DNA from 3 places in the Lysinibacillus sp. COL-1 genome. Region 1 is predicted to be linked to each of the others. Evidence: riboswitches for the same ligand, from Rfam matches in the RefSeq annotation. Region 1 holds a riboswitch; each other region holds the start of a gene.
What was found. A riboswitch is a leader RNA that binds a small molecule or an ion and turns the genes downstream of it on or off. The one in region 1 is predicted to bind lysine.
Positions count from the first base shown of each region.

Region 1 (2,211 bases):
TGATGAAAAGCGAGAAAAGCAGCACTATGTCATGTTTACAGTCAAATGGGATGTCAAGGAACGTATTATGAATACCATCCCTACTGAATGATGAAAAGGATTGTCTCCCTATTCAACGGGATGACAATCCTTCTTTTTTCTTCCTTTAATTTCGGACTATTACATAAAATACTGTTTCTTCTATTATTATATATAAAGTGCTTGCTCTAAATTGAATTCATCATGCAAGGCATTTGCTGCACGAATCATATCATCCTGTGGTACAACAACAGACACTTTTATTTCAGACGTACTAACCATTTTTATAGGAATATCTTCACGACGTAATCGATCAAACATGCGAGCAGCCACACCTGGATTAGAGGCCATACCTGAACCAATGATAGAAACCTTCGCCAACCCTATTTCAAAGTCAGCAAAACTAAAGCCAAGTGACAATTTACTATCTTCTAGAACACGCAATGTTTCCGCAAATTCTTCTTTTAAAATGGAAAAAGACACAGTTGGTTTTAAGCCATCAATGATTGCCTGTACAATAATATCTACATTAATGCGGTTTTCTGCAAGGATTGTAAACATATCTGCCAATGCACCATCGGCATACGCATCATACCCCACTGTCAAACGGATAATATCTGACTCAAAGGCTACACCACGGACGACTAAATTTTTCTCCATTTCCACTTCCTCCTTCAATAAAGTACCTACTGACTCTACTAAGCTAGAGCGTATAATAACGGGCATTTGAAATTTTTTTGCTAACTCCACTGCACGAGGATGAATAACATGTGATCCTAAATTAGATAACTCCAGCATTTCATCATAGGAGATTTCCTGCAGCTTTTGAGCTTTGCTGACATAGCGTGGATCTGCTGTATAAACACCGTCAACATTTGTGTACATATCAGTTCGCTCTGCTTCCAATGCTACCGCGAGTGCTATAGCTGTTGTTTCAGCTCCGCCTTTGCCAAGTGTAGTAATATTTTGTTCCTCATCAATACCCTGTTCTCCAGCAATCACTACAATTTGTCCCTGTACAAGATGTTCTTCAATACGACTGTCATCGATATAGTCGATACGTGCATGACGATACTTACAATCTGTATGTATACCTGCTTGCCATCCAGTTAAGGACACTGCCTCATAGCCCGCTTCCTGTAATGCGATGGCAAATAAAGCGCTGGATAATTGAGAGCCCGTAGACACGACTGCAGCTAATTCTCGTTTGGGCACTTCGTCCGTTAGTTGATGTACCATCGTTTGCACATCTTTCGTTGTGTGTCCCATTGCTGCAACGACCACGACTACATCGAAGCCTCTGTCCTTTTCAGCAATCGCCTTCCTTGCTGCCTCTTGGATTTGTTCAGTAGAAGCTAGTGCAGCCCCTCCAAACTTCATCACTATTTTAGCCATTTCTTGCGTTCTCCTTTCCAGTCATATATTTCACCTGCTTCTAGAAAACTAAAAGGCAGCCTCCACATAACGTGAAAGCTGCCTATAACATGTACAATGATCGTAACTTGTGCATGTGTGATAGCTCTCCGAAACTTTTAGAATCGACAATCTTACATTTCTTAAATGTAAAACCAGTACAACAAAGGAAACAACAATGCTATACTTCGGCAAGCTCCCCTTTCACACACGATCTCTGGACTTGTTCATCCTCCATTGTGTTACTCTTGAATCTTGCACCTCTATCATCACCATAAAGTGAATGTATTCAATTGGTTTAACGCTGGCGTCAACATGCTAGCCACACCAGTTCGCTATTCATCACATTGACGAACAATGTTATTTACAACCTTAGCACATGTCTATTCCTTTGACAATGACTCTTGCTGAAAATAGCTATAAATTTGGCTCGCTAAATTAGCAGGTATTCCTGCCTCCTGCAAAGCTAGCTCGCTCGCCTCTCGAATTTTCTTAACTGAACCAAAATGTTTGAGCAACTGCTGCTTGCGTTTTGGCCCCACACCTTCAATATGGTCTAACACCGATTGAATGGCATGCTTCTCATGCTGTTGGCGCAAGAAGGTAATAGCAAAGCGGTGAACTTCGTCCTGAATTCGTTGTAATAAATAAAAGCTATCACTAGTACGCTTTAAGGCAATCACTTCTGGTGGATCACCAAACAATAGCTGCGACGTATTATGCTTATCATCTTTTGCTAAACCTGCAATCGGTATAACAAGTCCAAGCTCATCTTCTAGT
Region 1 is NZ_JCAWSJ010000004.1:3,175,704-3,177,914, forward strand. Features, by position in the region: gene AC6BKE_RS23980 (YslB family protein) at 1-91, shown strand, start outside; gene AC6BKE_RS23985 (aspartate kinase) at 187-1,413, opposite strand; lysine riboswitch at 1,527-1,705, opposite strand; gene uvrC (excinuclease ABC subunit UvrC) at 1,815-2,211, opposite strand, start outside.

Region 2 (2,211 bases), 1.1 Mb from region 1:
ACAATGTCATGTTGCTTGCTTATTTCCTTCGTGTCCTAGCTATTTCTACTATTCTATGATTTGTTACGCTAGGACATTATCATTATGTAGAGAGGTTCTCATTTTGATAATGATGAAATGATCATGCACGGACCAGCAACTAGCCCGTGCCTTGTCATTATTGTGCTGCTGGTTGTTGAGAAATCGCTTCTTCCATAATCGCTTGACGATCGTCTTCCGAAATACCTTTTAGGATTTCATTGATTTTTTCACGGTTTGCATCGTCTTTACGTAAGCCTACAGCAATCGAAGTATTGGAAAGATCCGTATCAAAGCCTTCTTCAAATGCGACATATGTGAACTTATCGTTGGCAGCAGCAGCGGAAATACCTTCTGGACGTTCTGCTACATAGCCATCAATTTTGCCAGCCTCTAAAGCGACACGCATTGCGGGGAAGCTTTCCATTGCTGTTTGTTTTTCTACACCGTTAATTTGATCAATAACGTTGTAGTTCGATGTATTTAATTGTGAAGTAATTTTAGCACCAGAGAAATCTTGAATCGATTTTGCATTTTCATACTTGCTACCTTTCTTAATAACCATAACGAAATCAGAAGTATAGTAGTTTTCTGTAAAATCAATCGTTTTCTTACGCTCTTCAGTTGGTGACATACCCGCGATAATCGCATCAATTTTGTTAGATTGTAGCGCTGGTACTAATCCGTCCCATTCCATTTTGACAATGACTAGCTCTTTGCCTAAGCCTTCAGCAATTTTTTTTGCCATTTGGACATCGTAGCCGCCTGCATACTCTGCATTATCAGCAATTTTCACTGCACCATTAGCATCACCTTGCTGTGTCCAGTTAAATGGTGGATAGCCAGCCTCCATTCCGATTCGGAATTCACCGCCACTTGCTTCCTTGTCAGCACCAGCATCACCTGAACCGCCATCATTTTTGTCGCTAGTGCCACATGCAGCTAGCACAATTGCTGTCATGATAGAGATCATTACTAACAACCATTTTCTTTTCATAAAAAACTCCCCTTTTCTGTAAAAAAATAAGACAACTGTAATAAAAAAGACCTAAGTATATTGAACTTAGGTCTTACCTTGTATGACAGTTGCCCAAATCCTCACTATAATTTCCATTTTCCGAGATAGCACAACCTAGTAAATCTGGAAATCCATTTACTAGGACAGTCCTGCACTTATTCACTGCAGACCCAGCATAAAAGTACGAGCTCCTTTTATACTTCGGCGATATTTCCTTCTTCATTGCGTCTTCGCTTGCTTGAACTCAACAATGAACTAATAAATACCGCGCCTCTACCTCACTGGTAAACGTTAGTGAGGTTTGTTTATTTAATTGATATTTAGATACTACTATAAAACTAGTACACTCGTCAAGACAGTTTTAACATTTTTCTGACTAATGACAATATTAGGATATTGTTCGTTCTCTATTCATTTTAAATCGTTAAGCTTCTATCGATATTTCTGAAAATTAAAACAAATTTTTATTATAGAGTATGTGCTCTATGTGAGAAAAGTTGTGTTTATGTCTTTTTTGCTCCTCTAAACGATATAACATTAGTACTCTTTCAAACATAGAATCGGTCAAAATCTTTCGTCATGCATAAAAAAACCCTGCTGAACATTGTTCGCAGGGTTGAATCGCATTATGAATTTAATAGTAAATCTTCAGGATTTTCGATTAATTCTTTAACTGTTTTTAAGAATCCTACAGAATCTTTTCCATCGATGATACGGTGATCGTAAGAAAGTGCTACATACATCATTGGACGGATTTGAACTTCACCATTTACTGCAACTGGACGGTTAACAATTGAGTGCATACCTAAAATACCAGCTTGCGTACCGTTCATAATAGGAGTTGACATTAATGAACCGAATACACCACCATTTGTAATTGTGAATGATCCACCAGCCATGTCATTTAAGCCTAATTTTTTATCACGAGCTTTTGTCGCTAAGTTAGCGATATCTTTTTCGATTTCTGCAAAGTTTTTGCTGTTTGCATCGCGTACAACTGGTACAACTAAACCTTCTTCAGTTGATACAGCAATACCGATATCAAAGAAGTTATTTAAATGAATTTCATCACCAGAGATTTGAGCGTTTACGTATGGGTATTTTTTTAGTGCCGCAACAACAGCTTTTGTGAAGAATGACATGAAACCAAGTTTGATGTCGTTTGCTTTTACAAA
Region 2 is NZ_JCAWSJ010000004.1:2,084,024-2,086,234, reverse strand. Features, by position in the region: gene AC6BKE_RS18705 (transporter substrate-binding domain-containing protein) at 158-1,015, opposite strand; lysine riboswitch at 1,134-1,320, opposite strand; gene odhB (2-oxoglutarate dehydrogenase complex dihydrolipoyllysine-residue succinyltransferase) at 1,663-2,211, opposite strand, start outside.
Region 2: it holds a riboswitch for lysine, as region 1 does, so the genes downstream of both, AC6BKE_RS18705 (transporter substrate-binding domain-containing protein) here and AC6BKE_RS23985 (aspartate kinase) in region 1, are expected to answer to the same signal.

Region 3 (2,211 bases), on a different contig from region 1:
AGGTATCCAAATTAAAATCGTTACGACCACTAGTACAAGTGCAATGGACAGCGCTCCTTGCCAGCCAAATGATGAATTGGCTATAGGATAGCTAATACCTGCGCCAAGCCCAGCCGTTAAGTTCATCGACATAGTGAAAAATGCCATTAATAAACCAACATGGTATGGAAATTTTAATTTTAATAATCCTGGAATCAGCACATTTCCAAATGATATGGCTATGCCGATGAGTACAGTACCAAATACAAGTAACCCCGTTGTACCAAGGGAACGTAGAACAATCCCCAAGGCTAATAAAATAGTGGATAAAAATAGTGTTAGCTCAAGCCCTAGTTTGCGTGCTACAACGGGCGCAAATGGTGAGATGGTAGCAAAAGCGAGCAATGGAATCGTTGTTAGAAAGCCTGCAAGTACATTAGAAATACCAAGATCGTCACGGATAAATGATATAATAGGGCCAACAACAGTTAGTGGCATTCTTAATGTAGAGGCTATAAAGATAACTCCGAAGACTAAAAGTAAGGTTGTTCCCCTCCAGCTAATTTTTTTACTCGGAAAACTAGCGGAATGATCATTTGTAGTCAAAATAAATCCCCCTGTTCGTAACCGTTCTAATTGAACTACTATAACACTTTAACAAACTAATAAAAATAGTAGAAGATTCACAAAATACAGAACATTTATTGTTATATTGAAATGTCAAAGGTCTTATGCTAATATAATAAGCATCATAAATTTAATAATTATATGCCTCATGTTTGTATTGAGGTAGAGGTCGCGATATTTATAAGTATGCTAATGGAAATGACAAGCATTGATGAGATTAGCTGAAAGGGAATATTGCCGAAGTGTGAGGGGACTTGAAAACCTCATGCTGGGGCTGTCTCCGAAAGGAACAGAACTGTCACGTTTGCACAACGTGTTGAGCTATCATTTAGGAAAAACTGAGGATTAACTTAGCCATCACAGTGTATATGTGATGGCATTTTTTTGCCTCGTAAATAGGAAGGAAGCTATATCGTGAGTGAAATAAAAGTAAATCAGCTCGGACATAAAGCGCCAAAGCTGAAAAAAGAATTGAAAAGCCGTCATATCACAATGATTTCTTTAGGCGGTACAATTGGTACGGGACTATTTTTAGCCAGTGGTGGTGCCATTGCACAAGCTGGACCTGGTGGTGCATTGCTTGCCTACGCCCTAATCGGTATTATGGTGTACTTTTTAATGACAAGCTTAGGGGAAATGGCTGCCTATATGCCATCATCCGGTTCATTTAGTACGTATGCAACAAAATTTGTAGATCCAGCACTAGGCTTTGCATTAGGCTGGAACTATTGGTATAACTGGGCAATCACTATTGCAGCAGAAATTGCGGCAGTATCCTTAATTATGAAATATTGGTTCCCTGATAGTTCATCAGCCCTTTGGACAGTATTATTTATTGCTGTTGTACTGTCATTTAATTTACTTTCTGTAAAGAGCTATGGAGAAAGTGAATATTGGTTTGCGATGATTAAAGTAGTGACAGTCATTGTTTTTATTATTATCAGTTTATTAATGATTTTTGGTATTTTAGGTGGACAGGCACCTGTAGGCTTTACTAATTTCTTTATTAGTGATGGACCATTTCACGGTGGCTTCCTAGCTACATTTGGAATTTTCCTAGCAGCCGGATTTTCATTCCAAGGAACAGAGTTACTTGGGATTACAGCAGGTGAAACAGACGATCCAGGAAAAAATATTCCAAAGGCTGTTAAATCCGTATTCTGGCGTATTCTTTTGTTTTATATTTTAGCAATTGGTGCAATCGGAATGTTGATTCCATTTACAGATGAACGCTTATTATCAGAAGATATCGCAGTATCACCGTTTACATTAGTGTTTGACCGCTTAGGTATTGCCTTTGCAGCTTCGTTAATGAATGCCATTATTTTAACGGCTATGCTGTCAGCTGGAAATTCAGGGCTTTATGCATCATCACGTATGCTATGGCAATTAGCAGTGGATGGACATGCGCCTAAGTTCTTCACAAAGCTAAGTCGTCGAGGAATACCAATTTATGCGTTGATGGCAACATTAGCTGTAGGTTGCTTAGCTTTTTTAGCGTCTTTCTTTGGTGATGGCGTTGTTTATATTTGGCTGTTAAACGCCTCTGGTATGTCTGGTTTTATTGCATGGCTCGGCATTGCCTTTAGTCATTATCGCTTCCGT
Region 3 is NZ_JCAWSJ010000002.1:649,766-651,976, forward strand. Features, by position in the region: gene AC6BKE_RS03695 (CynX/NimT family MFS transporter) at 1-585, opposite strand, end outside; lysine riboswitch at 762-938, shown strand; gene AC6BKE_RS03700 (amino acid permease) at 1,021-2,211, shown strand, end outside.
Region 3: it holds a riboswitch for lysine, as region 1 does, so the genes downstream of both, AC6BKE_RS03700 (amino acid permease) here and AC6BKE_RS23985 (aspartate kinase) in region 1, are expected to answer to the same signal.